Regions from separate parts of the Bacillus sp. FJAT-42376 genome, predicted to be linked through region 1. Evidence: riboswitches for the same ligand, from Rfam matches in the RefSeq annotation. Region 1 holds a riboswitch; the other holds the start of a gene.
What was found. Region 1 has a riboswitch for S-adenosylmethionine ahead of CEF21_RS11260 (YezD family protein). Riboswitches for the same ligand answer to the same signal wherever they lie in the genome.
Positions count from the first base shown of each region.

Region 2: it holds a riboswitch for S-adenosylmethionine, as region 1 does, so the genes downstream of both, CEF21_RS20050 (alpha/beta hydrolase) here and CEF21_RS11260 (YezD family protein) in region 1, are expected to answer to the same signal.

Region 1 is NZ_CP033906.1:2,235,397-2,251,087, forward strand. Features, by position in the region: gene carB (carbamoyl-phosphate synthase large subunit) at 1-2,289, shown strand, start outside; gene CEF21_RS11230 (dihydroorotate dehydrogenase electron transfer subunit) at 2,286-3,065, shown strand; gene CEF21_RS11235 (dihydroorotate dehydrogenase) at 3,059-3,994, shown strand; gene pyrF (orotidine-5'-phosphate decarboxylase) at 3,963-4,682, shown strand; gene pyrE (orotate phosphoribosyltransferase) at 4,679-5,320, shown strand; gene CEF21_RS11250 (hypothetical protein) at 5,576-5,851, opposite strand; gene CEF21_RS11255 (adenine nucleotide alpha hydrolase) at 5,848-6,522, opposite strand; SAM riboswitch class I at 6,687-6,791, shown strand; gene CEF21_RS11260 (YezD family protein) at 6,856-6,999, shown strand; gene CEF21_RS11265 (phosphoadenylyl-sulfate reductase) at 7,118-7,819, shown strand; gene CEF21_RS11270 (sulfate permease) at 7,829-8,893, shown strand; gene sat (sulfate adenylyltransferase) at 8,935-10,089, shown strand; gene cysC (adenylyl-sulfate kinase) at 10,086-10,700, shown strand; gene cobA (uroporphyrinogen-III C-methyltransferase) at 10,762-11,538, shown strand; gene CEF21_RS11290 (sirohydrochlorin chelatase) at 11,539-12,297, shown strand; gene CEF21_RS11295 (precorrin-2 dehydrogenase/sirohydrochlorin ferrochelatase family protein) at 12,299-12,796, shown strand; gene CEF21_RS11300 (FbpB family small basic protein) at 13,103-13,270, shown strand; gene CEF21_RS11305 (hypothetical protein) at 13,284-13,679, shown strand; gene CEF21_RS11310 (cytidine deaminase) at 13,876-14,277, shown strand; gene CEF21_RS11315 (Rqc2 family fibronectin-binding protein) at 14,645-15,691, opposite strand, start outside.
Region 2 is NZ_CP033906.1:3,968,162-3,983,852, reverse strand. Features, by position in the region: gene CEF21_RS20060 (VOC family protein) at 1-313, shown strand, start outside; gene CEF21_RS20055 (biotin transporter BioY) at 387-953, shown strand; gene CEF21_RS20050 (alpha/beta hydrolase) at 950-1,732, opposite strand; SAM riboswitch class I at 1,816-1,920, opposite strand; gene CEF21_RS20045 (histidine phosphatase family protein) at 2,054-2,641, shown strand; gene CEF21_RS20040 (GNAT family N-acetyltransferase) at 2,801-3,247, opposite strand; gene CEF21_RS20035 (NAD(P)H-dependent flavin oxidoreductase) at 3,244-4,305, opposite strand; gene CEF21_RS20030 (aldo/keto reductase) at 4,400-5,371, opposite strand; gene CEF21_RS20025 (peptide chain release factor 3) at 5,601-7,190, shown strand; gene yidC (membrane protein insertase YidC) at 7,294-8,112, opposite strand; gene CEF21_RS20015 (hypothetical protein) at 8,055-8,426, opposite strand; gene CEF21_RS20010 (oxidoreductase) at 8,666-9,760, opposite strand; gene CEF21_RS20005 (haloacid dehalogenase type II) at 9,889-10,545, shown strand; gene CEF21_RS20000 (glycerol-3-phosphate responsive antiterminator) at 10,806-11,393, shown strand; gene CEF21_RS19995 (ABC transporter ATP-binding protein) at 11,414-12,526, shown strand; gene CEF21_RS19990 (carbohydrate ABC transporter permease) at 12,523-13,452, shown strand; gene CEF21_RS19985 (carbohydrate ABC transporter permease) at 13,449-14,261, shown strand; gene CEF21_RS19980 (ABC transporter substrate-binding protein) at 14,306-15,640, shown strand.

The DNA of each region.
Region 1 (15,691 bases):
GCTCTTGCATCGAAAGCAACAGGCTATCCGATTGCCAAACTGGCAGCAAAAATCGCCGTCGGACTGACGCTGGATGAAATGATGAATCCGGTCACGGGCAAAACGTATGCATGCTTTGAGCCGGCACTTGATTACATTGTGACGAAAATACCCCGCTGGCCTTTTGATAAATTTGAATCAGCGAACCGCTGGCTCGGCACTCAAATGAAGGCGACGGGGGAGGTTATGGCGATTGGAAGAACGTTTGAAGAATCCCTTCTGAAAGCAGTCCGCTCCCTTGAAGCGGATGTGCATCACCTTGATTTAAAAAGAGCGGCACAACTTGACGATCTCCATATTGAAAAACGAATCCGCAGAGCAGGAGATGAGCGTCTCTTTTTCCTGGCAGAGGCCATCCGGAGGGGGATTTCAGCTGAAACCCTTCATGAATGGAGCCAAATCGATTTGTTCTTCCTTAATAAGCTCACCGGCATCATCGGGCTTGAAAAGCGGATTGCCAGCCATCCGTTTGATCTGGGAGTTCTCCATGAAGCAAAAAAAGCAGGGTTTTCGGACCAGGCAGTCGCTGAGCTCTGGTCATCGCAGGAAAGGGAAATCTATGAGTTCAGGAAACAATCAGGCTTAATGCCGGTGTATAAAATGGTCGATACATGTGCGGCAGAATTCGAGTCATCCACCCCTTATTTTTACGGAACGTATGAAGAAGAAAACGAATCCGCTGTTACCGCAAGAGAAAGTGTCCTTGTTCTTGGATCGGGTCCGATCCGGATTGGACAGGGTGTCGAGTTTGACTATGCGACGGTCCATTCTGTCTGGGCCATTAAGGAAGCCGGGTATGAGGCCATTATCATTAACAATAATCCGGAAACCGTCTCTACCGATTTCAGCATCTCGGATAAGCTTTACTTTGAGCCGCTGACGGCTGAAGATGTCATGCACGTTATCGAACTTGAGAAGCCGATTGGGGTCGTCGTTCAGTTTGGCGGCCAGACAGCGATTAACCTGGCAGATGAGCTTGCTGCCAGAGGAGTAAAAATTCTCGGTACATCCCTCGAGGATTTGGACCGGGCAGAAAACCGGGACAAATTCGAAAGGACGCTTCAGGCTTTGGGAATCCCTCAGCCGCTTGGAAAGACAGCTGTTTCCTCAAGGGAAGCCGCAGTGATTGCAAAAGACATCGGGTATCCAGTCCTTGTCCGGCCTTCCTATGTGCTTGGAGGAAGAGCGATGGAAATCGTCTACCGGGAGGAAGAACTGCTTCATTACATGGAAAATGCGGTGAAGGTGAACCCTGCGCACCCGGTTCTGATTGATAAGTATTTAACCGGCAAAGAGATCGAAGTGGACGCGATCGCAGACGGAGAAACGGTCGTAATCCCGGGAATCATGGAGCATATTGAAAGAGCCGGCGTCCATTCCGGAGATTCCATTGCCGTATATCCTCCGCAGACGCTATCGGAAGAATGCAAAAATAAAATTATGGAGTATACGATTGCTCTAGCAAAAGGGCTGAATATATCCGGGCTCCTGAACATTCAGTTTGTACTGTACAACAACGATGTTTTTGTACTGGAAGTCAATCCAAGATCAAGCCGCACGGTTCCATTCCTCAGCAAAATAACCGGTGTTCCGATGGCGAACCTCGCTGCGAAGGTCGTACTTGGGCAAAAATTGAAGGATATGGGATATGAAACGGGTCTTATAGAAGAAAAAAGCGGTGTGTACGTTAAGGTTCCGGTGTTCTCCTTTGCCAAGCTGAGAATGGTCGATATTACACTGGGCCCTGAAATGAAATCAACCGGTGAAGTGATGGGAAAAGATGCGACACTTGAAAAAGCTCTTTATAAAGGTCTGGTTGCTTCAGGCATCCAGATTCATAAATACGGATCGGTGCTGCTCACGGTCGCAGATAAAGATAAAACAGACGGGCTTGAGATCGCCAGACGATTTTACCGGATCGGCTACCAGATTCTTGCGACAAGCGGTACAGCAGATTATTTGAAGGAATTCGGAATTCCTGCAAAAGTGGTCAATAAAATCAGTGATCAGCCAAACCTGCTGGATGTGATCCGCAATGGGGAGGCCCAGTTTGTGATCAATACGCTTACGAGAGGGAAACAGCCTGCAAGAGACGGGTTCAAAATCCGCCGGGAATCGGTTGAAAACGGAGTGCCATGCCTCACATCTCTGGATACAGCAAGAGCGATTTTAAGAGTCTTGGAGTCGATGAGTTTTTCTACAGAAGCGATGCAGGAGCTGAACTCCAAACGGGAGGCTGTCCATTCATGATCGGAAAAGAAGAGATGCTTGTTGTTTCGCATGAGGAAATCGCCAAGGACATTTTTGAGCTCGTGCTCCAAGGTGAATTAACGGAACAAATGGAAGCGCCAGGGCAGTTTGTGCATGTAAAGGTTTCTGAAACAGCCATTCCTCTTCTGAGAAGGCCAATCAGCATTGCGCGGATTGACCGTGCTGACAAAACACTGACGCTCATTTACCGGAGAGGGGGAGAAGGGACAGCCCTTCTCTCCAGAAGAAATGAAGGTGAGCGGGTGGATCTCATCGGTCCACTTGGCAATGGATTTCCAGCAGACGAATCTGTTAAGGGGAAGAAAGTGCTTCTTGCCGGCGGAGGGATCGGGGTACCGCCTCTCTATGAACTTTCGCATCAGCTGAAAAACCTTGGAGCAGAGCCTGTACATGTGCTGGGGTTTGAAAACAAAGAGGCGGTGTTTTACGAAGCAGAGTTTGCCAGATTGGGCGAAACGTATTTTTCAACCGCTGATGGAAGTTTTGGAGTAAGGGGCTTCGTCACAGATGCCATCCGCGAGCATGGCCTCTCGTTTGACCGTCTGTATGCATGCGGTCCCACACCCATGCTGAAGGCGCTTGAAAATCTGTACTCCGATAAAGAAGTGTACCTGTCCCTTGAAGAACGGATGGGCTGCGGGATCGGCGCCTGTTTTGCCTGTGTCTGCCATGTACCCGGTGATGAGAAAGCCTATAAAAAGGTTTGCAGTGACGGTCCTGTGTTTAGAGCGGGAGAGGTGGTGCTTTCATGCTGAATATCACACTGCCGGGTTTAGAACTGAAAAATCCAGTGATGCCTGCTTCCGGCTGCTTTGGCTTCGGAAAAGAGTTTTCAAATCTTTATGACATAAGCAAGCTTGGAGCCGTTATGATCAAGGCTGCGACTCCTGAAGCAAGGTTTGGAAATGAAACACCCCGTGTGGCTGAAACGCCAGGCGGCATGCTGAACGCAATCGGCCTGCAGAACCCGGGTCTTTCGAGTGTCATAGAAGACGAACTTCCAAGGCTCGCATCCTTTCATGTACCAGTCATTGCGAATGTGGCAGGCTCGAGTGTAGAAGATTACGTCGAGGTTGCTGAACAGATCAGCAAAGCCCCCAATGTTGCGGCTCTTGAGCTGAACATTTCATGCCCCAATGTGAAAACAGGCGGTATTGCATTTGGGACAGATCCCCGTATGGCAGCCGATTTGACGAAGGCGGTCAAACACGTTTCCAGTGTACCGGTTTACGTTAAATTATCTCCAAATGTCACGAGCATTACAGAGATTGCGATTGCTGCAGAGCAGGCAGGGGCAGACGGTTTGACGATGATTAATACGCTCCTCGGGATGCGCCTTGATCTTAAGACGGGCAGACCGGTTCTCGCGAATAAAACAGGGGGGCTGTCCGGTCCTGCTATTAAGCCGGTTGCCATCCGTATGATTCATGAAGTCAGCAGGGCGGTTTCAATCCCCATCATTGGGATGGGAGGCGTTCAAAGTGCTGAGGATGTGCTGGAGTTCCTTTATGCGGGTGCGAGTGCGGTAGCGGTCGGAACGGCAAACTTCGTGAATCCGTTCATCTGTTCTGAAATCATTGATGCTCTGCCAGGCGTTCTGAAACAGTATGGATTCAGCCATATCCGGGAGTGTATAGGAAGGAGTCATGAGGATGTCCGCAAACCCGATTATCATCGCGCTTGATTTTAGCAGCAAAGCTGAAACAGCGGCCTTTTTGAAAAAAATGGGCCGGCAAAAACTGTTTGTAAAGACGGGAATGGAGCTTTTTTATAAAGAGGGTCCTGCCATCGTTGAATGGCTGAAATCAGAGGGACATGAGGTGTTCCTTGATTTGAAGCTTCATGATATCCCGAATACAGTGAACAAGGCCATGAAGGTACTCGCTTCACTTCAGCCGGATTTGATCAATGTTCATGCGGCCGGTGGCAGAGCGATGATGGAAGCGGCCGTTGAGGGACTGGAAGCAGGTACGCCCGCTGGCTTCAAACGTCCGCGTTTAATCGGTGTCACTCAGCTGACAAGTACATCGGATGAAATGCTTCATCATGAGCTTCTGATTACCAGGGAGATGGATGAAACGGTCATGCACTATGCAGGGAATGTGAAACGGGCCGGACTGGATGGAATTGTATGCAGTGTATGGGAATCAAACCGGGTCAAGGCTGCTTTTGGCGGAGAGTTCATCACCGTCACCCCGGGAATCCGGCTTGCCGGTGATGCAGCAGGAGATCAGAGCCGAATCGCCACACCTGAAAAAGCGAGAGCGGAACGCGTGACGCATATCGTGGCGGGCCGCAGCATCACGGAGAAGGAAGACCCGCTGAAAGCCTATCAGCAAATGCAAAAAAACTGGGAGGAAGTACATAGATGAAAGAACAAATTGCAGCATCCTTACTTGAAATCGGTGCAGTCACCCTGAAACCGAATGATCCCTTTACATGGTCGAGCGGTATGCTCTCTCCCATTTATTGCGATAATCGGCTAACATTATCTTATCCTGAGATTCGAAGCGGCATTGCAAAAGGGCTCGCCCGTCTAATCCAGTCAAGCTATCCGGATGCAACTTTGATTGCTGGAACAGCAACAGCGGGGATCGCTCATGCGGCGCTTGTGAGTGATATCCTCGGATTGCCAATGTGCTACGTGCGGGGAAGTGCAAAAGGGCACGGGAAAGGAAATATGATTGAAGGCTTAGCAGGAGAAGGCGACCGTGCTGTCGTGATTGAAGATCTGATTTCAACTGGCGGAAGCTCCATCCATACGGTCCAGGCATTAAGAGCTGCTGGAGCGGATGTGCTGGGGGTCGCTGCCATTTTCACATATGAGTTTGATCAAGCCGATCAAAACTTCAGCAAGGAACGGATTTCCTATCGGACACTGACCGATTATTCAACCCTTATTCAAATCGCAGAGCGGGAAAAACGAATTGAAAAAGACGATATAAATAAGCTGAAACTGTGGAGAAAAGAACCCTCATCTTTAAGCTGGAGAGAGGAATTTTCCAGGTAAGTGAATAGGGTGTGATGACAGGGGAAAGTCGATGAGCTATGTGATTTCCAGCGCGGAAAAGTCCGTTTACGGGGAGGTGTTCGAGTTTGCCTTTCCGGATAACGGCGCTGGAATTATATCCAATGGTTCTTTGGAAGGATGCTGAACAGGGCTAAGAATGTCTACATCTAATAGAATTATTGAAATAGATAAAGGGGCTTCACGCAGCCAGTCAGGTTCTAAAAAACCGGTCTTTATATGAATCTCCCTGCTTGTTCATAAGAACCAGATGAGAACGGATAGGGTGAATCCTGAGACGCCAATGAAGAAAAAACTCGCATGAAACCAATAGGCAAGCTGACGTTCCGGAAGCTTCTTTTCAAGAAGGTTCCAATACCACAATCCGGCAGCTGAGAATAACCGCAGCCCGCCGCTTGCGGTTATTTTCAATTCCTGCAGGGATTGTCTGCTCAAAGGAGCTGCGAAAGCATAAGAAAATCCTAAGGCAGATAGGATGAAGCCCACTAAGGCAAAAAACGCTTTACTGATCATGTCACCGGCTCCTTTAAAAATTCAAGTGAAGAAAAGGATGAACTGGACTGGTCCGGTTTGCGGAAAACAAAAGGAATGTCATGTTTGAAAATCGGACCTCCATATACAAAGGTATGAAATTCTCCGTTTTCTCCGCATGGGTCAGTGCCTGTGTGAACACTTTTCAAAAAAGAATCGTTATAAAGCCGGCCTAATTGGGAAAAAGGGACTTTGGATTCATCTATTCCGCTGATGATGGCTTTAAACCCATTCCGGATAAAATGTGAGGCAAGAGCTTCAGTTTCTTCTCCCCAAAGCGGAAAAACAGCCTTCACGCTATATTTGGATACAAGCTCTTCTCTAAAATATTTGATGTCTTCAAGAAATATGTCGCCGAATGCTGCGGCCTCTGCGCGATTTTCTTTCATGGATTTTAGAAAGTCTCCCATGCTATCCTCATATTCCTTATTAGAGGGTGCTGGAGGAAGGGGGATAAAATCAATGGGCAAATTCAGGCTTGCAGCCTGTTCTGCAAGCAAATGGACCGGGATGCCATGAAAAGGGACCAGTCCCGCCTCCTTATTAATGGAGGTGAATAAACCGGACACTTCATATTCAGGGTCTTGTAAAAGCTTTGCAAGCATGAGTGTACTGTCTTTTCCTCCGCTCCAGGAAACCATGATTTTTTTCAATGTACGCCACCTCTTCATTTAATTGTATATCATCTTCAAAAAAAAATCTAAATCCTAGTAAAGGGCGAAAATATGCGGTTTTGATGAAATTTTATAAAACCTACCCGTTAACTCGGGTTGACAATCGTTCGAATTGTGCTAAAATTTGAAATCAATGACACATATACTTATCAAGAGAGGTGGAGGGACCTGGCCCTGTGAAACCCGGCAACCTGCATAAAGCAAGGTGCTAAATCCAGCAAAATGGGGACCATTTTGGGAGATAAGGGGAATACACCTCACAAGTCTTTCTAAATGGAAGACTTTTTATTTTTGGATTGGGAGGGGCTGTCCGTGGGGGAGCAAGATCAGCTGGATGAAGTAATCGGAACATTAAAGGAAATGCTTCAAGCGATGAGGTATGGTTCCATCACCCTGGTTGTCCAGGATGGGAAGATCATTCAGCTTGAGAAAAATGAAAAAGTACGCCTGAAATAAAAATGGCCGTAGCGCTGACTAGACAAACTAGAGGCGGGGACAGCTTGCACACGTTTGTTTCGTGCTGCAGCTATTCCCGCCTTTTTGTGCTGATAGCATATAGGAGAGGTGGAGACCCATGCTGACATTTGAAAATTGGACGGATTCAGCTCCGGAATTTGAAGATGAGGACAAAGTGACAGAAGCGCTGAATGTTTTAAAGTGGGCTTATGCTCATTATGAGGAAGAGCTGGTTTATGCATGCAGCTTCGGGATAGAAGGAATCGTTCTCATTGAACTCATTTCAAGAGTAAAAAAAGATGCACGAATCGTTTTTCTGGACACCGAGCTTCATTTTAAAGAAACATATGACCTGATCGAACGGGTAAAAGCCCGTTATCCGGATTTGAATATTCTGTTGAAAAAACCGTCTCTCACGGTAGCAGAGCAGGCCGCTGAATATGGGGATGAGCTTTGGAAAACGAATCCGAACGAATGCTGCAGAATCCGCAAAGTTCTCCCGCTCAGAGAAGTGATGAGCGGAGAAAAAGCGTGGATTTCGGGACTGAGAAGAGAGCAGTCCCCTTCGAGAAAAGATACTCAGTTCTTAAATAAAGATGACAAATTTAAAAACATTAAGATTTGCCCGCTCATCCACTGGACATGGAAAGACGTCTGGAGATTTGCCCACAAAAATGATTTGGATTATAACGTTCTTCATGATCAAGGGTATCCAAGCATCGGATGCGAGCCTTGCACCCAGCCTGCCATCGATGTGAATGATGCGAGATCGGGACGATGGAACGGCACGCAGAAGACAGAATGCGGACTGCACGGGTGAGGCGGCTGGATGCTTGAGGCTGCTGCAGTATTGCTCAGTTTGTTTTTCGCTATGAATATAGGGGCAAGCGGGGCAGCTGCGTCTATGGGTGTAGCTTACGGATCGGGTGCCATTAACCGGAAGGTGGCCGCTCTTATTCTTTGCGGAATCGGGGTCATTCTTGGAGCGGTCCTTGGCGGGGGAGAAGTTGTTAAAACAATCAGTTCCGGGATTATTCCAAAGTCATTGATTTCAATCGACATTGTGCTTGTCATTATCGGATCGGCTGCCATCTCGCTATTTATGGCTAATTTGATGGGGATTCCGCTGTCCACCAGTGAAGTAACAGTTGGGGCGGTTATCGGAGTAGGGGTTGCGTTTCATGCTCTGTATATCCAATCGATTCTGGTCATCATGATGTTTTGGGTCCTGATCCCTATTGTGGCCTTCCTGATTACTTACTTCTTGTGCAAAGCGGCAAAGCCTCTCTTTTCTAAGCTCGAAACAAAGCGCGGAAAGCTATTAATCTACCTTTTAATTGCAGCGGGCTTTTTTGAGGCTTTTTCCGCAGGAATGAATAATGTGGCCAATGCAGTGGGGCCTCTGGTTGCGGCCAGTGTGATCACTGTGAATCAAGGAGTATGGATGGGCGGTCTTTTCGTGGCGGCAGGAGCCATTTTGCTTGGAGGCCGTGTGCTTGAGACGAACGGGAAGAAAATTACGAACTTATCTAAAACAGAGGGCATTGTCATTTCAAGTACCGGAGCTCTTCTTGTCATTTTAAGCTCGCTGTTTGGACTGCCTGTCCCTCTTACCCAAGTGACATCCACTTCGATTATGTCTGCAGGGGCTGCTAAAAGCGGAGCGATTGTTTTTCAAAGGGGAATTGTAAAAAAGATCGTCAAGGTGTGGATTGTCTCTCCGCTCGTCAGCCTTGCCATTTCATATGTTTTGGTCAAAGTGTTCATTCAATCTGACTTTTATTCTACTTTTTCAGTGATTGCTGTTATGGCGGCTACACTTGGAGTGCTGTCATTGATGAAGGCGATTCAAAAAGAAAAACGCTCTGTCCATGAAAACGGCGGAGGAATTTAGCTGTCAGACCAAGTAATTTAATTGAAATAGGAGGAATGAAAATGAGTTTAGCACCGCATGGAGGAAAACTGATTCAGCGTATTGATCTTGGGAAAAGCCTTGAAGGAATGGAGAAATCGATAGAAATCGATGCGATGGCATTGAGTGACCTTGAGCTCATTGCCATCGGAGGCTACAGCCCGCTTAGCGGATTTTTATCAGAAAAAGAGTATCAGAGTGTTGTTGAAAAGATGAGACTGTCTGATGGAACGGTTTGGTCGATACCGGTCACTCTTCCCATCTCGAATGGGCAGGCCTCATCACTTAAATCGGGGGATAAAGCCAAGCTGGTTTACGGCGGGACAGACTACGGCTTTATCGAGATTGGCGAAATCTACAAGCCGGACAAAGAAAAAGAGGCAATTCATGTCTACAGAACAGCGGACCGGAATCACCCGGGTGTTCAAAAACTCTTTTCCAGAGGAGACCTCTATGTAAGCGGAGCCGTGACACTCACAAAAAGAACGGTTCCGGATTTTCCAGAACATTACTTTGATCCTTCTGAAACACGATCCGCATTTGCCCAAAAAGGCTGGAAAACAATCGTCGGATTCCAGACGCGGAACCCGGTTCACCGGGCACATGAATACATTCAGAAAACCGCTCTTGAAACGGTAGACGGACTGTTTTTGAACCCCCTTGTCGGTGAGACAAAATCGGATGATATTTCAGCTGCGATCCGGATGAAAAGCTATGGAGTGCTTTTAGATGAATATTATCCAAAGGACAGGGTGTTTCTTGGCGTTTTTCCTGCGGCTATGAGGTATGCAGGTCCAAGAGAAGCGATTTTTCATGCGATCGTACGGAAAAATTATGGCTGCACCCATTTTATCGTCGGCCGTGATCATGCGGGCGTAGGAGATTATTATGGAACGTATGATGCACAGTATATTTTTGACGAATTTGCACCAGAAGAGATTGGCATCACCCCTCTCCGGTTTGAACACAGCTTTTACTGCAGCAAATGCGAAGGGATGGCTACGACAAAATCGTGTCCGCATGATGCGGAATACAGGGTTATATTATCCGGTACGAAGGTGAGGCAGATGCTTCGGAAAGGAGAGGTTCCTCCGAGCACATTCAGCAGACCGGAAGTCATCAAGGTGCTGATTGAGGGCATGAAAGAAAAACAGGCAGAAACGGAGGAAGTAAGATGACAAGGTCTTCGAACGTGACATGGCATGAGCAGTCCATTACAAAGCAAGAAAGAAGAGAACGGAATGGCCATCACAGCTTCGTCGTGTGGCTGACAGGGCTTTCCGGATCCGGTAAATCGACCATTGCCAATGAATTGGCTTATCAGCTTTATAAAGATGGGGTTCAGGTCTATGTACTGGATGGGGATAACGTCCGCCACGGCTTAAATGGGGACCTCGGTTTTTCAGATGATGACCGCCGCGAGAACATCCGGAGAATCGGAGAGGTAGCCAAGCTGTTTACCGATGCCGGAAGTGTGGTCATTACAGCATTTATCTCCCCGTTTAAAGAGGACCGGAGCCAGGTCAGAGAGCTTCTTGATGCGGATGAATTCATTGAGGTTTTTGCCGATTGCCCATTAGACCAATGCGAAGCGAGAGATCCGAAAGGCTTATATAAGAAGGCGAGAAACGGTGAAATTAAAGGTTTTACAGGAATCGATTCTCCTTATGAAACACCTGATCATCCGGAAGTTGTTTTGAACAGCGGAGAATATAATCCGGCCGAATGCGCCGGGCAGATCCTTCATTATTTAAAAGAGCGGAAGCTGATAAAAGGAAAAGATTCATAAGGTTGGTTCCATCTAAGGAAAAGCAGCCCCTTGTCATGTATAATAATTCAAGGGAGGGATGATGATGTCAAAGGTTTACCTCGTGGGAGCGGGCCCCGGAGACCCGGATTTAATTACAGTAAAAGGGCTGAAATGCATCCAGGAGGCCGATACAATCCTTTATGACCGGCTCGTGAATAAAGAATTGCTAGAACATGCTAAAGAAGGGGCTGACCTCATATACTGCGGAAAGCTCCCTGATTATCATACGATGAAACAGGATACCATTAACCGGTTTCTTGTGAAATATGCCAAAAAAGGACATGTCGTGACACGGCTGAAAGGCGGGGATCCATTTGTGTTCGGCCGCGGCGGTGAAGAGGCGGAAGCTCTTGTCCAAAATGGCATCGAATTCGAAGTGGTGCCCGGCATTACATCCGGGATTGCGGCGGCGGCTTATGCGGGAATTCCTGTCACTCACCGAGAGGCAAGCGGAAGTGTTGCCTTTGTTACAGGCCACCGCAAAGAAGGGGACGATGACAGCGGCCGCTGGAAAAGCCTGGCTAAAGGTGTGGATACCCTTGCCATATACATGGGGATCAGCCAGCTTCCTTACATACAGGAGCAGCTTTTATTACACGGAAAACCGGCAGCCACTCCGGCTGCTGTCATTCACTGGGGGACAGTCCGTGATCAGAAAACGGTCACAGGGACGCTTGCGGATATTCATAAGGCTGTTGAACGAAACGGCGTGACAAACCCCAGTATGATTATTATCGGAGAGGTAGTAAAGTACCGGGAGCAGCTGAAGTGGTTTAATGAAGATTGTGTACCTTCAGAAGTAAGCGAGGCGCTGTAGATGAAAAAGGCTGTATTATATATATGCCATGGAAGCCGTGTTAAGAAAGCCCGTGAAGAAGCACTTGAGTTTATTTCAAAATCTAAACGATCAGTGGATGCCCCGATTCAGGAAATCTGTTTTCTGGAGCTCGCAGAACCGGATATAAAAACAGGATTTGAAACGTGCGTTGCCAAAGGCGCAGACTCGATTGCTGTTATACCGGTCCTGCTGCTGACAGCCGCTCATGCTAAGAGTGACATACCGGAGGAGCTGGAAAGCGTGATGAAGGAACATCCTTCCGTTTCCGTCTCTTATGGCGATCCGATTGGAGTTCAGGGGGAAATGGCGGAGGCGGTTCTCGAGGGAATGAGGCCTCTTCCCGCTCATGAAGATGCGCGGGTTCTGCTTGTTGGCAGAGGAAGCTCCGATCCGGATGTAAAGCGGGATTTAGGGCTGATCGCAAAAGGAATTGAGCAGAGAACAGAGGGTTTGAACGTGTCTGTCTGCTATTTGACGGCTGCTGAGCCTTCTTTTTCTGAGGTCCTGAACGGAATCAATCAGTTTCCGGAAAAAAGGGTGTATATCGTTCCTTATTTACTCTTTACCGGTCTCTTAATGAATGGGATTGAAAAAGAAATCAGCCTGGTAAAAACGGATAAAATCCTCACCCTCTGCTCTTATGTGGGTTTCTCCAGGCATACCGAAAAGGCTTTTACAAAAAGAGTCCGGGAAGCACTGGGCAAGCTCTCTTCTTCATCATTAGAAGGGGCCGTCTGATATGCTGCCTCTTATGATCAATTTCACAAATAAACCCGTCCTCATAGCAGGCGGGGGAAAAATCGCCTGCCGCAGACTGATGGTTTTACTTGATGAGCAGGCTGACATTACGGTTGTGAGCCCTGCGGCGGTAGATGAAATTCAAGAACTGTCTGAAGCCGGGAGAATCCAGTGGATTAAACGGAAAGTAAAAAAGGAAGACTTGGAAGGCCGCTTTCTGATTATCGCCGCAACGGATGACAGGGCAGCGAACAGAAGGATTGCCGAGGAGGCGGACCCTCTGCAGCTGATCAATATTGCAGATGAAGCGAAGGACGGGAATACGGAGGTTCCAATGCGTGCCTCTAAAGGAAGACTGACCATTGCGGTATCCACAAATGGGGCAAGCCCCGGGATGGCGAAGGACATCTGTTCACAGTTAATAAACAGTATTGAAGAAGGACAGATCCGTGAATTGGATGAGCACTATGAGGAAAGAGAGCGCCGGAAGGGCCGTTAAAAGGGATGGTGCTTGCGGCTGTCTTCTATGGTTGACAAATATCACAGAATACTATATCATAGGATTATAAGTTCATGAGAACTCCAAAGGGGAGTAGCAGTTCAATAAAGTCGTCATTACGGGACCCTAATCCCCGGCTTTATTGGCAACTTACAGTTGTTTGCGAGACCTTTGCCAAATTTTTGGTGAAGGCATTTTTGTTTTAGGGCGCTTTTACCAAAAGGTAAAGGCGCCCTTTTTGGTTTTCGATGAGGCTTTTTCGGACGATTTTGATAGAGCCTGACGAAAGAGAGGAGAGATTGAAGCTTGAGAAAACCAGTAAGATACTCAATGGAAGAATTTATTCGCCGGAATAAACAGGAACTGAAGGACAGTGCTGAACTGATGGAGAAGCTTGAAGAACGAATTGAAAACCGGTACACAGTTATCTATCCGCCAGAGAAGAAGACAAACAATAATACGATTAACCGATAGGAGAAGATGAAACATGATGAAAAAACTAATTGCGGCCATAACAGCAAGTGCCCTGCTTTTTACGCCAGTGGCGAACATCATCCCGGATCACGGGATTAAAACGGTGGAGGCAAAGGGATTTAAAAAGAGCGGAGGATTTGGGAGCCGGTCTTCCATCTTAGATAAGAAGCCTCAGAGCAAATATAATAACAGCACGAAATCATCAGTTTCGAAACAGAAAAACCGGTCACTGATGAAAGGTCTGATTGCAGGCGGGCTTGCGGGACTCCTGTTCGGAAGCTTGCTTGGCCAGCTGGGGATTTTCGGTTCAATCCTGGGATTTCTTATTAACCTAATCGGGATCTTTATCCTGATTTATGCAGTAAGGAAGATTTTTAAGCTGATTCGGCGCAGAAGCGCTCATTCGTAAAGAAAACTTTGAATAACCAGAAAGGTGAATTTGGGCACGCTCAAATTCACCTTTTTTATTATTGGGAGTAAGTCCGACCGATCAAAAAGTGCCATACATTAGGATAGAACAGGCCATTCCCTTCATACGGACTCCAATCAGCTTTAGATTATGTTAAAGTGGAAAGGATGTTGAACTAATTGTAAGGGGAATGAACATGTCGATTGAACAGAATCTCTATCTGGCAGCAATCAATTTAATTAAAACTAGGTATCCTTCCGGGTGGGGAGGAGCGGCAGCTATGTATACGGAAGATGGTCAAATTTTAACAAGTGTTTCACCTGAAGTGATCAACGCGGCAACTGAATTATGTATGGAAACAGGTGCCATTCTTGAAGCGCACAAACTGAATACAAAGGTCACTCATGCTATTTGTGTTGCAAGAGAGGATGAAAGTGCTGAATTTACTGTTTTAACTCCGTGTGGTGTATGCCAGGAGAGACTGTTCTACTGGGGAGAAAAAGTAAAAGCGGCTGTTACGAATGCAAATGGAAGCTTGGAATATAAAACGTTACAGGAAATACAGCCCTATCATTGGCATAAAGCATATGAGAAATAATCGCGAATATGGCAGTGGAAGATAAAAAACGATGAGGCTGGGACAAAACTAAAATTGTTGTCCTCAAGCCGAATATTACTTTTGAAAAAGCACTGTTAAACTAGGCTGTTGATTGCAGCCAGCAGTCGTTCGCATATCCTTGGGCGGGCTCTAAGCAGGAGTCTCACGGCTTCCGCTCCAATCAACAGGTGTGAAAAATCAACAACATGCTTTATCATGGCCTTTGAAAAAAGCATGAAAATCAATAAAAACGAACGATTAAGAAGCTCTATACCTGAGTTTCAAATAATCGTTCGTTTTTTTAAATAGCCTGAAACCTTTTGTCCCAGCCTCGGGTATATTTACTGAGGATGCAAATGTTTGTTTTTTATTCCTTTAAACGCTTAACCAAATCCGGGTCCGGCGTGACAAAAACCGTCTGCTGATGATCGTATATGACAAAACCGGGCTTAGAACCGCTCGGTTTTTTGACGTGTCTTACGAGAGTGAAATCCACCGGTACGGAGCCAGAGCTTCTCGCCTTGCTGAAATAAGCAGCAATATTTGCGGCCTCAAGGATCGTGTCTTCGGATGGAGTTCTTGATTTAATGACCACATGGGAGCCGGGGATATCCTTCGTATGGAGCCACACATCGTCCCTCGCTGCCACACGGTTAGTCAAATATTCATTTTGTTTATTGTTTTTTCCTACAAGGATCTGGATGCCGTCCGTAGAATGGTACTGCTCTAAAACAGGAAGGACGGTTTTCGCCTTCTTCCCTTTTTTCAGTGCTTTTTTCTTCATGTAGCCGCCATCCTGCAATTCTTCCCTGATCTCTTCCAAATCTCTTGGAGAGGCCGATTCAATTTGCTGCAGCAAATTATCCAGATAGCGGATTTCTTCGTCAGCGAGTTTAAGCTGCTCTTCGATATGATTCACTGATTTTTTTGCCTTCTGGTATTTAATAAAATAGCTCTGTGCATTTTCTGACGGCGTTTTTTGCGGACTCAGCTGAATGGAGACAGTCGATTCGTTTTCATCATAATAATTGATGACTTCCGCCTGTTTGTCGCCGCGCTGAATAGAATACAGATTGGCTGTGAGCAATTCTCCGTACAGCTGATATTTTTCAGCATCTTCTGCATCAAGGAGCGATTTGTGGAGCTTTTTGATCTTTGATTTGTTTTTCTTTAATTCGTTTTGAAGAAAACGTTCGAGATCATTTCCCTGCTGTTTAACCCGGTCCCGGTCCGCTTTGCCGAAATAGTACCGGTCCAGCAGTCCGCTGAGTGAAGAGAACGTCTTGCGTTCACCTTTTAAGTGGGTCAGATCGGTTAAATAAAAGGCATCTTTATCATTTCCCGTGATCATCACCGGTGTCCAGTCTCCATGCTGCAGGCTGCTTAAGGTCTCTATAAATGCTTTTGGTACAGT
Region 2 (15,691 bases), 1.7 Mb from region 1:
TGAAGAACGAAAAGAAGATTTAATTCGTACAGGCGCTCTTGCTCCACATCCAAATGAGGTAAAAGGAATAACAGAGGTAGTCTATCTTTCGGACAATCCTTCCAGGGAGGCAGCTCATTGGGCGAAGTGGCTTGGACTGGAGGAGCCGGTATTTGCAGGAAAAGGGGCTAAAATCCCTCTTGGTAATCAAACGCTCGCTTTTGTACCAGCCAAGGACGGGCTGCGGACAGGAATCCATGCTGTTTCTTTTTGTGAAAAACATCAGAAGGAACCGAGAGAAAAACACTGGATGGGCGGCACTTATATCTTGTAAAAAAATAGTTACAGAAATTACCTCCTTATGTTAACATTTAATAAAAGTTTGTTAACATAAAGGGGGCCAAGTGATGGAGAATCAAAGGAATAAACTAAGAATGCTGATTTTGTGCGGGATGTTTGCGGCGATTACGGCTGTATTTGCCCAGATTGAAATTCCCCTTCCAATTGTTCCAATCAGCGGACAGACACTAGCGGTTGGAATAGCCGCGACCATTTTAGGGAGCAGGTATGGTGCACTGGCTATGATCGTTTATGCAGGACTTGGTGCTGCAGGCCTTCCGGTTTTTGCGGAGGCCAAAGGCGGTCTGCATATTTTGGCGGGTCCTACAGGAGGGTATATTATTGGCTTTATTGCCGCGGCATTTATAACAGGATTCGTGCTTGAGAAAACAAAATTCTCACTTCCCTGGGCTCTTTTGGCAAATGTCATTGGAATGATTGTAACACTGGGGTTTGGAACGGTCTGGCTGAAAATTGTCCTCGGTCTTTCTTGGACTCAAGCGCTGGCAGCCGGGGTCTGGCCGTTTATAGCAGTCGGCTTGATTAAAGCTGCACTTGCCAGCTGGATCGGTATTTCGGTCAGAAGAAGACTTGTTCAGGCAAAACTGCTTAAACAATATTTTCATGCCGCTTAAAAAGATGCCTCGAAGCTCTTCCTTTCAACTGGATGGGCTTCTTTTTGTTTGGAAAAAAACCGAATGGTCTCCCGTACGATTAAATCCTGGTCATAATCCATGGATGCTACATGGTAGGAATTCGGCAAAGGAACCAGCATTTTTCTGTATGAGGGAATCATCTGGTAGATTTGGTGGGAACACACAGCCGGCACGACATGGTCTTCCGGGGAATAAAAAACGATGGCAGGACAGCTGACCTCCTTTAATTTTGCTTTCGCTTCGTTCATGGCCGTTTTTAATTCAGAAATGGCTTTCAGCGGAACCGTGTTATATGTGATTTCTTCTGCTGTCTGATCTTTTATATCCGGTTTTCCTTCCGTTATAAAGCCTGACTGCTCCGTAATATGCTGATAGGCCGGAACTTCAAGAGCGGCATTTATAAGAGCAATTCCATCCATTTCCCTGAATTTGCCTGCAAGCTTCAAGGTAAGACTTCCTCCCATGGATTGCCCGACGACAAAGACTTTAGAAAAGCGGCTTTTCATGCGTGAATAAGCTGTTTCCAAAGAACGATACCAATCCATCGCCGTGCAACTCTCCATTTCAGTCGGGCAGGTGCCGTGGCCGGAAAGTCTCGGAGCATATACAGAATATCCAAAGGATGCAAATTTTTCTCCCAGCGACTCCATGCTTTGCGGAGTTCCATTGAAGCCGTGGCATAAGAGAATACCTTGTTCAGAGCTTCCGGAGATGGAAAATGATTGAGCACCTGACATGACCCGTTTCAATTCTTTCATAAGCACGTTCCTCCTTTTATAAGTAAACAGACAAATAAAAAAACCTTCTCTGCACGGGCGGCTAAGAAAGTTTGCAAAACCATTTCTTATCGTCCAAAGCAGATTTGCTTTGCTGGTGGGAGCACCTTTCCAATCGGAGGTTGCTGTGAAGTCATAGAGCCAGTTCTCTCGTTCACTCTTGATAAATTTATTAATCCTATAAAATTACTTGGTTTTACAATCGTATCATGACGGATAAATGGTGTCAACATAGACTTGTACATGCCGGGCATATGGAATAAGCTATAATTATAAAAATGAACGGAGAATGGAAGTGGAACGATGACGAAGCTTGGGATCATCAGACATGGAATAACGGAATGGAACATGGAAGGAAGAGCACAGGGAAGCTCTGATATACCGCTTCATGCAAAAGGTCTGAAAGAAGCGGAGATGCTTGCCGACAGGCTAAAAGAAGAAAAATGGGACCTTTTATACTCAAGTCCTTTAATGCGTGCAAAACAAACGGCCGAGTTTATCAGTGAAAAACTGGGCGGATTAGAGATTATTACAGATGACAGAATCCGCGAAACAGGCGGAGGGCGGATTGAAGGAACGACAGAGGCAGAGCGGCTGGAAAAATGGGGGATTGGCTGGAGAGATCTTGACTTAGGCAGAGAACGCTCCGAAGATGTAGTGAAGAGAGGCCTTGAGTTCGCAGAGGATCTTGTGGAAAAGCATCCTGAAAAAAATATTTTAGTGGTTTCCCACGGTTCTTTCATCAGGCATTTGCTGCAGGCGCTTGTTCCAGCAGAGGAGGAATTGGAGGCTTTAAAAAACACTTCCATTACTCATCTTATTCTAGAGGACACAAAATGGTCGTGCGGTCTTTATAACTGTACAAAACATTTGAGTTTTGAAATAGAGTAAAAAAAGAAGCTGTCCAGAAAGCATTCGTGGAGGGGTCTCACCTGTTACGCCGGTCCCGCAGGAGTGTCGCTCTTTTGCTTCAATCAATCTGGATTAAACGGCAAATGTAAAAAGGGACACGCTTTGAATGCGTCTCCCTTTTTTGGTAAGTGAGACTTTTCAGACAGCCCCTTTTAATCTTTTATACATCACTTGATGAGGTCCAATTCCTTCTAATTCAAACACATTGCCGATTTTTTGCAGTCCCTGCTTCTGATAGTACTCTTCTACCGTTGTCCGTGCATTGCACCACCATAAATCTGCATTTCTTCCGGAGAGTACTTCCTCCGCTTTTTGAAGAAGTGAACTGCCTGCTTTCATGCTCCGGTATTCAGGAAGGGTTGCCATTCCTCTTAATCGGTACTGGGAAGAACCGGTTAAAAGAGGGAAAGCCTCCTCGTAAAAGGAAGCGATGCTGATGAGTGTTTCACCGATATAGCACCCGAGGTGAAAAGTGTTTTCTTTTTCGTCCGCCTCATAGCGGCATTCGCGGACTGGCTGGCCCGGTCTAAGAACCTTTTGACGGAGCGGAACGGTTTCCTCCGCTTTTATGAATACGATGTTCATGTAGTCACCTCCCTGGATTCGTTTAAAATGGATTGGATCAGTTCTTGTACGGATTGACTCCTGCTGAGCCGCGGGCTTTGACCGCACCATAAAGACATGAATTCTGCGTCGTTTTGTTCTAAGGCAGCTTTCCGGATTTTTTTTGTTGCTTCATTTTGCAGAGGATACGGTAGGATTCTTGTTTCATTTTCCATTTCGTAAATGAACTGATTTTTAATACCGCGGGCTTCTTTTCCGGAGAATGCTTTAGTGACGACGACCTGATCCTCCCGTGCGTTTAGAACGGCTTCTTTGTATGCAGGATGTGCGCTGCTTTCGTATGTTGTCAGAAATGCTGTTCCCATTTGAACCCCTTGAGCGCCAAGGCTCAATGCAGCCCGATATCCTCTTGCTTCCATAATTCCGCCTGCTGCAATCACCGGGACCCGGACAAAATCACAAATTTGCGGAACAAGGGACATCAGCCCTACCATGTGATGAATGGGAGGACCGGAAAATGTCCCTCTATGTCCGCCTGCTTCACTGCCTTGAGCAACAATTGCATCCATTCCCTGTTCTTCGAGAAGAATCGCCTCCATCACAGAAGTAGCGGTTCCAATGATAAAAGTTCCATTCTTTTTTAAATCGTGAACCGCTTCCTTTGAAGGCATCCCGAACGTAAATGAACAAACAGGGACCTTCTCCCGCAAAATGATTTCGAGCTGCTCTTCAAAAAAGTTTGTCTGTTCAGTGGATAAAGGAGGATTTTCCTGGACATCAAGTTCTTCACTAAGGGGGCGGAGTGCCTCAAACGCATTTTGGACTTCGCTTGGAGATGCATTTGTTTGCTCGGGAATAAACAGGTTGACAGAATAAGGAAGATCCGTTCTTTTTTTTACTTCTAAAATTAGGGCGGAGAGCTCTTCCGGCGGCATGTACCCGGCCCCGATTGAACCAAGGCAGCCGGTTCGCGACACGGCCAGTACGAGCCCGGCTTCTGTAATTCCCCCCGCCATTGGTGCCTGGATGATAGGGTGATGGATTCCGAGACGTTCAATTAAGGATCCAGTCATATTCATTCCTCCATTCTCCTGTGAAACTTAGACATGGAATAGCTGAAATCCTTCATTTAAAGGAAAAATAGAGGCTGCTTATCACAGCCTCTTACATTCTTTATCGATTTGTTGATCTCATTCCCCGTTCATCGTACCGTTCGCCTGCTGTTCTTTCCGCAATAGTCTCCAGAGATTGAAGTTCTTCATGTGTCAGCATAATCTTTTCCGCATCAATATTTTCTTTTGCATACGTTTTTCTCTTTGTTCCTGGAATCGGCACGATATCATTTCCCTGATGAAGAAGCCATGCCAGTGCAATTTGGGAGGATTTTGAGTTTTTCTTTTCAGCCAGCTGACGGACTTCTTCTGCAAGCTCAAGATTTCTTATGAAATTCTTCCCCTGGAACCGGGGAAGGAAGCGCCGGAAGTCGTCTTCTGCAAAATCTTCAAAGCGTTTAATTTGTCCTGTTAAAAATCCTCTTCCGAGAGGACTGTAGGCAACAATGCCTGTCCCCAATTCGCGGGCGGCAGGAACCGTTTTTTCTACATCCCGGCTCCAGAGAGAGTACTCAGATTGCAGAGCTGCGATGGGATGAACAGAAGATGCGCGCCGCAGGGTACTTGCTGAAACCTCTGACAGACCGAGATGAAGGACTTTTCCTTCCTTAACAAGCTCTGCCATAGCGCCGACTGTTTCTTCTATCGGCACATCCGGATCAGCCCGATGGAGATAGTAAAGATCAATATAATCGGTTTGAAGCCGTTTTAAGCTTTCTTCCACTGATTTTTTTACGTGCTCAGGACGGCCATTTACACCTCCGGGACGTCCGTTCTCATCCCGGACAATTCCGAATTTAGTAGCCAATACAGCATTTTTCCTGAATGGTTTCAGTGCTTCCCCGACCAATTCTTCATTTGCGCCATTTCCGTATATGTTTGCTGTATCAAAGAAGTTCTGTCCCAATCGAAAGCTGAGCTGAATGGTTTCGATGGATTCGGTGCGATCTGTTTTTCCGTAAAACTCGGACATCCCCATGCAGCCAAGACCAATTGCTGAAACCTCTAAAGAACCAAGCATTCTTGTTTCCATTCTTTGATCCGCTCCTCTTATCCGTATATGTTCATTTGAAGTATACGCCTGTCCCTGTTTGAAATCAAAAAATTGAGACAATTTCCCGATGGGGGAATAAGATAATTGGGCACCGGACCCGATAGCTTTTTAACCTTCATTTATGGTATATTTTTTGAAGTGCATCTTGATCTTTGAACCCGACTCTTCTTTAAGAGCTGAATAAACTGATATAGAACGAGGTATATACATGAACTTAAAACAGGAAATTGATAAGCGCAAAACATTTGCGATTATTTCACATCCGGATGCCGGGAAAACCACGCTGACTGAAAAACTTCTCTTATTTGGGAACGTGATCCGCTCAGCCGGTACGGTAAAAGGAAAAAAGTCAGGAAAATATGCAGCATCCGACTGGATGGAAATTGAGAAAAAACGCGGAATCTCTGTCACATCAAGTGTCATGAGTTTTCCTTACCACGATTTCCACGTAAACATTCTAGACACCCCCGGACATGAAGACTTCAGTGAAGACACATACCGCACCCTGACAGCTGTAGACAGTGTGGTCATGATTATCGACTCGACGAAAGGGGTCGAACCGCAAACGATTAAGCTCTTTAAAGTATGCCGGATGCGGGGGATTCCCATTTTCACCTTTATGAACAAGCTGGACCGTGAAGGCCGCGACCCGCTTGAGCTGCTTGCGGAAATCGAAGAAGTTCTCGGAATCGAATCGTATCCGATGAACTGGCCGGTGGGAATGGGAAAGAGGTTCCTTGGCATCTATGACAGATACTCTGAATCGTTTGTCCGATTTAATGGAAACGAAGAAGAAACCGTGTATAAAGTGAATGAGATGGAAGAAAAAGCAGGCGATATTTATGAAAATCCCACGTATCAGGATACTCTTGGTGAGTTGGAGCTTTTAAATGAGGCCGGCAATGATTTTGATCCTGAAAGAGTCCGGAAGGGTGAATTGACACCGGTATTCTTCGGAAGTGCTCTTTCCAACTTCGGTGTGCAGACCTTCTTTGACACGTTCCTTCAATTTGCTGCGTCTCCTCAGCCGCGCCGGACAAATGAAGGCTTTGTTGAGCCTGAAAAAGAGGAGTTTTCCGGATACGTCTTCAAAATCCAGGCAAATATGAATTCAAAGCACAGGGACAGAATTGCCTTCTTGCGAATCTGCTCTGGCACATTTGAACGCGGAATGAGCGTGACATTAAGCAGGACGAATAAAATAATCAAACTATCCCAGTCGCAATCTTTTATGGCAGGCGATCGGGAAACGGTAGATATTGCTTATCCGGGTGACATTATCGGGATTTATGACCCGAATGCCTATCAAATCGGTGATACATTGGTAGCCGGAAAAGGCCGATTCGAATATGAAGAGCTTCCTCAGTTCCCGCCTGAAATGTTCAAAAAAGTCCGGGCGAAGAACGTCATGAAGTCCAAACAATTCAAAAAAGGAATTGACCAGCTTGTTCAGGAAGGCGCCATCCAGCTTTTCCGCCAGGAGCTGACAGATGACATCATCCTTGGAGCAGTCGGCCAGCTTCAGTTTGAAGTGTTTGAAGAAAGAATGCGTTCTGAATACAGCGTGGAAATTGAATTCACCTCATTAGGCGACCGGATTGCGCGCTGGATTGAAGATGAAAAAGTGGACCGCAAAAAGTTTGATAACCGCAGTATGCTTGTCAAAGACCGCTACGGACAATACGCAGTTCTTTTTGAAAATAATTTTACGTATCGCTATTTCAGAGATAACAATAAAGACATCAAATTAATTGATTTGCTTGAAAGCAATGATTATCAGAGTTATTCTGCTCAGTAAAAACGGGAAAGACGCCCGGCAATGTGCCGGGCGTCTTTTTATATTCGGAAACTAAGCGCGAAAAGGAAAAAAGCGACTCCCTTATGAGGAGACGCTTTTTAATTTAATTTTCCAGTGTTTTAGGCGATGCGGGAAGATCGTTTTCTTTATAGAGCTGTCTTGCAAGCAGAGTCTGCAATATGACAAACACTCCGCCGATCGTCCAGTAAAGCGGAAGGAATGCAGCGGCCCCGAATGAAGCAGCACCCATCATGACCGGCATGATATAGGAAACCATCGCCATCTGCTTTTGCTGCTCAGGCGGCATACTGCTCTGGGATACTTTTGCCTGGAAAAAGTACACGGCAGCAGCGATCAGCGGCATAATCGTGTCAGGGTGGCCCAAGTCAAACCATAAAAAAGAATGGGCGGCAATTTCCGGCGTACGCTGAATCGCAAAGTAAAAGCCGAACAGAATGGGTGTCTGAATTAAAATTGGCAAACAGCCCATAGCAAGGGGATTGTATCCATGCTTTTGGTAAAGCTGCAGTGTTTCCTGCTGCATAAGACGCTGCGATTCAGGATCTTTTTTCTTATCTTTATACTTTGCCTGAATTTTCTTCATCTCAGGCTGAATAATCGCCATTTTCTTCTTCATTTGCTGCTGATTTTTATACTGCTTCATCATGAATGGCATCAGGAGAAGGCGGACCAAAAACGTAACGAGTATAATGGCCACTCCGTAGCTTCCTCCAAACAGGGAAGCTGTATATTTAATCAAAGCAGAAAAAGGAAAGACAACAAAATGGTTAAAAAAACCGGACGTTTCACTATTAATCGGTGTATGGTCGGCCGAACAGCCGCTTAAAAGAAAAACAGAGAATATTAAAATGAGAAAACTTGATCGTTTAAGAAATGTGAACATGGATGATTGGTTTGGCATAAGTGCCCTCCTCGTATTTTAAGTGCGCGTGATTCGTACGAGAAGAAGCGGCGGTCGCCATCATCATCAGGGGCAGCTGCCATTTTCATAATCCGGATAATCCAAATTTGCAGCTGATCCATCCCGCCTGTGAAAAAGCGGTAAGGTTTGGGATCTGAAACCGCTTTTTGCCATGTATGATGAAAAGAAACATCTGCTTTTACACTTTTTCCTGCAGAAAAAACCATCGCGAGCGTACCGCCGGCAGAAACAATCAGTGTGATCAGAAGAATCAAATGGCTCATATCATTCAAAAAATCCAAATCCAATAGCATCTTGTTCACCTCCCTTACTTGGTCATGCTCCTATTATATCATTTTTTTCAGATGGGCATTCAAAAAAGTCCGCCAGACTTTCCGGCGGACTTCTATCATTACGTAGAAATGACTTAATGTAGATAAGTTTGACTAAGTGTATTGCCGCAGTCCGGGGCACAGCCCCGAAATGCAGGAGAGGGTGCGTTCTGCGGCAGGACGTCATGCACTGCAGAGCTTAGGTGTTTCGCTAATGATCATTATAACTCGGAATCTTTAATGTGAGCGAGAGGCATCAGAATTTCTTCAGGATGAAAGTCTTCAAGCTCTTTTCCTTTTCTTATTTTCTTTGGGGCATCAGGGTTCGCAAGCGCACCAGTCCCAAGGCTGATAAAATCAGCGTCTCCTGCTGACAGCAGGGAGGAGGCCTTTCTGGAATCCTGCAGCTGCCCGTTAGCAATAATAGGCAAACCGCTGAATTGTTTAGCTGCAGCCGCAAGGGATTTTGTCCCGTCTCCAAAAGCTGAAGCCGTTCCATCCTCATCTGTTACATGAATGTAATCGAGCGGTGTTTTTCCAAGGAGAGAGAAAATCGCTTCCGCATCCTTTTCTCCATTGCGCCACTTGTGTTTTGGATCCGTGACCTTTGCCTGAGAAATGCGGATTCCGATGATCATATCGCTGCCTGCTGCCTGCTGTACGTCGTAAATCACTTCCATAAGGAGCCTCAGTCTGTTTTGCAGGGATCCTCCGTAGGAATCTTCTCTTTCATTAAAATAAGGAGTTAGGAACTGATCCAGCAAATAGCCATTTGCTCCATGAATTTCTACGCCGTTAAATCCTGCCTGCCGGGCATTCATGGCGGAAGCTGCGAACCCTCTTTTCATCTCTGCGATATCCTGCTCGCTCATTTCTTTTGGGACGCGGTAGGAACCGGATCCTCCATAGAATTCAAGCTTTTCGCCCTTCGGTGCAATGGCGGAAGGTGCAGCTGTCTCTTTCGTATACCGGTTTCCCTGAGACTGTCCCCCTGCATGCATAAGCTGGGCAATAATGAGGGATCCGTGATCCTGAACCGATTCCGTTATCGGTCTCCAAGATGCAATGTGGCCGGCACTCGCCAGTCCGGGCTGATTAAAATAGCCTTGGCTGTAATGTTCATCTGTATAAATTCCCTCTGTAATAATGGCAGCGAACCCGCCTTTGGCAAACCGCTTGTAATACCGCTCCATCCGTGAATTCGCCATCCCGTCCTCATCTGCACTGACTCGTGTCATAGGAGCTACGATTAATCGGTTTTTTAATTTATAGGGTCCGAGTAATTGTTCTGAAAAAAGTTCGGGATTGTTTGTCATCAGTTTTTCCTCCAATTATTTATCTCATAGAATCCAATACCCGATTTTGCTTATAAAATCACATTTGCGTGTTTTCGGGAAGCTATTTAGTGAAATATAAGCAGTAGGATAAAAAGGAGGTCATTTCCGTGACAGTAAAGACAATCTTGTTTGATGCATATGGAACGCTGTTTGACGTGTACTCGGTAAAAGAGAAATGCGAGCAATATTTTAAAGGTAAAGGAGAGGCCATTAGCAGAACGTGGAGAGAAAAACAGCTGGAATACTGCTTCCTCAGCCAAATCCTCCAAGCGTACAAGCCATTCGATGATTTGACGAAGAAGGCGTTAGTAGCGGCTCTTGACATCCATCAAGTTCATGGAAGCGGAGAGATAATGGAAGACTTGATGAAAGCATACGAACAGCTTTCTCCATATGAGGAAACAGAAGAGGTACTGACAAAACTTAAGGATAAACAAACGTTTATTTATTCGAACGGGACACAGGGAATGCTTGATCCGCTAGTCAGGAACAGCGGTTTAGAAAACCTGCTGGGAATACTGAGTGCGGATGAAGTCCGCCAGTATAAGCCTTCACCTTCTGCTTATCAGTATGCAATGGACAAGCTGGGACTCCATAAAACAGACATTCTGTTCGTGTCCTCCAATCAATGGGACATTGCGGGAGCATCAAGCTTTGGATTCAAAACAGCCTGGGTCAACCGGAAAGAAGAGCCGGTTTCGCGAATGGGATTTAAACCAGCCATCATCGTCTCCGATTTAAGAGAACTTTTAGAAGAAATATAAAACATATTTGGGATCCCGGATACCAGCTCTTCCTTTTGGAGGGGCTTTTTTCCATTTAATTAACAAACTTAACACATAATATTTACATTGCTATACACCGTGTAAATAGTCTCTTAATAATGATGAACTAGAATAAAGATAAGAAAGACAAGTGAATAGTAAATGGGTTAAATAGGAGAAACCATAGAAACAGGAGGAAGAATTCGAACCTCTTATGTTTTTATGGATTTTTTTATTTAAAGCGAAAGGAAGGAAACGGGATGGATAGAAATCGTGAATTTATTGAACATCTTGAGAATGACCGTCTCATTTCCTCAATAAAGGATCCAAAGAGCCTGGAGCTTTTTTTAGAGTCGGATATTCAGTCAGCGTTTCTTTTAACTGGGAATATCAGTGTGATCAAGCGCTACGTTGATTTGCTGAAAAAAAACGGGCGGTTTGTTTTTCTGCATCTGGAAAAAATCCCCGGAATCAGCTTTGACAGAGAAGGGCTGAAATTTATTGCGAAATATGTTCAGCCTACCGGGATTGTCACGACGAAAAGTTCGCTGATCCAGTTCGCCAAAAAAGAAGGGCTTTTAACGATTCAGCGGCTGTTTCTCGTAGATACAGATGCGCTGAAACATGGTCTTCAAACATCCTCGGAAATCAAGCCGGATGCGCTGGAGCTTATGCCCGGTCTTATTCCCGAATTAATAACGAAGGTGAAGTCTAAAACGGATTTGCCGATTATTACCGGCGGATTGATTTCAAATAAAGAGCACATTCAAGCTGCATTAGAGAGCGGCGCAATGGCAGTTTCGACAGGAAAGCCATGGCTTTGGAAAAAGCCTGAATTTCCAGGTTAAGCGGAAAGGTGGAGATTAGGATGAAAAGTGTTGAGCTTTCCAGCCTCAGCAAAACCTATGACGGTAAAAACAAAGTCATTGATTCGATCGACGCAGTGATTCAGGAAGGTGAATTTTTTGTGCTCGTCGGTCCGTCAGGCTGCGGAAAAAGCACCATACTCCGCATGATTGCCGGATTAGAGGAAGTAAGTGAAGGAACCTTAAGGATCGGGGGAAAGGAAGCCAATCATTTGCATCCGAGCAAACGGGATTTATCCATGGTTTTTCAAAACTATGCTCTTTATCCGCATTTGACGGTAGCAGAAAATATCACGTTTGGCCTTCATTCAAAGAAAATTTCCAAGCAGGAACAAAAGAAAAGGTGTGAGGAAGCCTGTGACATGCTTGGTCTGTCTGCTCTATTAAAAAGGAAGCCACGCGAGCTTTCAGGCGGACAAAGGCAGCGCGTGGCCCTCGCAAGAGCGATTGTGACCCATGCACCCATTTGCCTCATGGATGAGCCATTATCCAATTTGGATGCTAAATTACGGGCAAAGATGCGTTCGGAAATTCGTCAGATTCAAAGAAAGCTTGGCATTACGATGATTTATGTAACGCATGATCAAACAGAGGCGATGACGATGGCAGACCGCATGATGATTATGCATGAAGGCAGCATTCAGCAGCTGGGAAAACCTCTTGAAATTTATAACAATCCAGCCAATTCCTTTGTTGCGTCATTTATTGGATCTCCTCCAATGAATCTTGCACAAGGTGCAGTTGATGGAGGCAGTCTCGTTCTCGGAGAGCATCATGCCATTCCTCTTTCTAAAGAAACACTGCTTGCTCTTGGATCAGGAAAAGTGGAAGCGGGTATTCGCCCTGAACACTTAAAAAAAGAACAGGAAGGCGACATGGTTCTTCGCGGAACGGTTGCAAATGCAGAGATTCTTGGAACAGAAACGCTCATAAGCTTCAACATTTCAAAGGATAAGCAATGGATTGCAAGATGGCCCGGACAATGGGTCATGCAGCCTGGCGATCCGGTTAATTTATCATTCAGTGAAAAGGATTTGCTGTTTTTTGACTCAGAGAACGGAAGAAGGATATCGTTCCCGGTCACGTCTCATTCCGCTGTGGAGAAGATGATATGAATACAAGCTTACAAGTTCAGCAGAAAACAGCAGAAGTAAAAGCGCAAACCGGCCGGGGCATTTCTGATTTTACAGCAGGTATCCTTTATCTTTTGCCGTCGCTGCTGCTGTTCGGAGTCTTCCTTTTCTACCCGATGATCAAAACACTTTTTTTAAGCTTGTATTACACCGATCCCCAGGGGAACCCGATTGCTTTTATAGGACTGGACAACTTTACTTATCTGCTTCAGTCTGAAGCTTTTCTCAACAGTGCAAAAGCGACGGGGCTTTTCGTTCTGTACACGGTTCCCGCAGGAATTGTACTTGCGCTGTTTTTAGCGCTGATCGCAAATTCCAGCCTGAGAGGGATTGGGATATTCCGTACGCTGTTCTCTTCGACGATGGGAATGAGTGTCGCGGCTTCGTCCGTTATTTGGATGTTTATGTATAATCCTTCGATTGGGGTTTTTAATAAGATTTTGAATCTATTAGGGTTTGAGGGTTCACAGTGGCTCCTGGATCCGAACACGGCACTGCTCGCTGTATCCCTATCGACTATTTGGATGAACACAGGCTTCGCTTTCCTCATCCTTCTGGGGGGCTTGCAGAACATTGATGAACAGCTTTATGAGAGTGCGAGGATTTCAGGGGCTGGGTCTTTTTATCAGCTCAGAAAGATTACCTTGCCGATGCTCTCTCCCACACTGTTTTTTATCACGACTGTTTCTCTGATTAATGCCTTTCAAACGTTTGGACAGATTGATATTCTGACGAAGGGCGGCCCTGTTCAATCTACGAATGTCATCGTGTATTCAATCTATCAGGATGCTTTCATTAACTACAATGCAGGATCCGCGAGTGCCCAGGCAGTCATGCTGTTTTTCTGTATCCTCGCTGTCACAATTCTGCAATTTAAGCTGGGAGAAAAGAAGGTGCATTATCAATGAGCAGGATGAGAAAAAGTTTATTATACATGGTCCTTGTTTTAGCTGCTCTTTTTATGATGTTCCCGATTGTTTACGCGGTCATGATCAGTTTTATGCAGGGAGGAGAAGTGCTTCAGGGGAAGCTGATTCCATCTTCTTTTTCTTTTGAAAACTATCAGGCTGCCTTTCAAAAGGTACCGCTGCTTCACTTTTTAATGAATAGTCTCGCGGTCTCGGTTATTGTCACAGCAGGACAGCTTATCGTATCCTCTCTGGCGGCATTTGCTTTTGTCTTTATCAAGTTTAAAGGAAGGGATGCTATCTTCTTTCTTTTTATCTCGACGATGATGATCCCATGGGAGGCTACGATGGTCCCGAACTTCATGACGGTGCAAAAGCTTGGCTGGATTAATCAGTACAGTTCACTGACCATTCCGTTTTTCGCACTGGCATTCGGCACTTTTTTGCTCAGGCAGCAGTTTAAAACCATTCCGCACGAGCTTTATGAAGCATCCAAGGTAGCCGGAATCAGCCGTTTCCGTTTTTTCTGGGGAGTGGTTCTGCCGGTATCGAGGACAAGCATCATCACTCTTGCCATTTATGGCTTCTTAACCACTTGGAATATGTACCTGTGGCCTCTTCTCGTAACGAACAACGAAAAAGTAAGAACCGTACAAATCGGATTAAAGCAAATGCAGTCCCAAGAAGTTTCATCTGAGTGGGGGACAGTTATGGCGGCTGCGGTGATCGTAGTTCTTCCAACCCTGATCCTGCTCTTTGCGGGCCAGAAGCATCTGCAAAAAGGATTAACCCAGGGAGCCATTAAGTAAACAGCGATATGCGGTATAAATATAAAAACAGGAGTGAAATGAAAATGAAAAAAGTATTGGCATTACTATCAGCACTCATGCTTGCGTTTCTTGCTGCCTGCAGCGGGACACAGTCTGGAACAGACAAGACACAGCCGGAAAATAAAAATGCGTCCGGTAAAGTAGAAGTGACCTTCTGGCACTCAATGGCCGGGGATCTTGAAACTTCACTGAAGGAAATCGTCAGCGAATACAATAAATCCCAGGATAAAATAGTGGTGAAGCCCGTTTTCCAGGGGACCTATGAAGAATCCCTTACAAAATTTAATACGGTTGCAGGAACACCTGACGCTCCAACGATCATGCAGACATTTGAAGTCGGTACAAAATATATGATTGACAGCAAAAAGATCCAGCCGGTTCAAAAGTTTATAGATGAAGACAACTTTGATACGTCCCAGTGGGAAAAGAACATCTCGAACTACTATACAGTAGACGGCAAACAATATTCTATGCCTTTTAACTCTTCTACACCGGTGCTGGTCTACAATAAGGACGCATTTAAAAAGGCAGGTCTTGATCCGGAAAAAGCTCCTCAAACATACAGCGAGCTTAAAACTGCAGCAAAATCATTAACAACAGGCAGCCAAAAAGGGTTTTCCATTCTGAATTACGGCTGGTTTTTTGAAGAAATGGTCGCTGTTCAGGGCGGTACGTATGTCAATAAAGAGAACGGACGAACAGGAGATGCAGATAAGGCGACCTTTAACGGACCGGAAGGGAAACGTGTTTTCGATTTAATCAGTCAAATGCATAAAGATGGTTCTTTTTATAATACCGGGCAAAACTGGGATGATATGCGGGCTGCATTCCAATCAGGAAAGATCGGAATGTTTCTTGACTCCTCTGCCGGAATTAAAGAATTGGTCGACAATGCACCGTTTGACGTAGGTGTTGCTTATCTGCCTGTACCGGACGGTGTCGACCGCCAGGGGGTTGTCATCGGCGGAGCATCCCTATGGATGTCAAAAGGAATTGACGAAGAAAAGCAGCAAGGCGCATGGGATTTCATGAAGTACTTATCTACTCCTAAAGTGCAGGCCAAATGGCATGTGGATAGCGGATATTTCTCCATCAATCCGAAAGCATATGAGGAAGATATCGTGAAAAAAGAGTGGGAAAAATACCCTCAGCTAAAAGTAACGGTAGACCAGCTTAAAGAAACAAAATCATCTCCAGCTACACAAGGAGCGCTCATTTCAGTATTCCCTAAATCGAGACAGAAGATTGTGACAGGCATGGAAAGTCTTTACCAGGGAACAGCTCCCGCTGAAGCGCTGGACAGGGCAGCAAAAGAAACAGAACGATCGCTCGAAATGTCCAACCGCAAGCCGAAGTAAGCATCAAAGGACTGTCCAGCGAATGTTCATACTGGGCAGTCCTTTACTTTT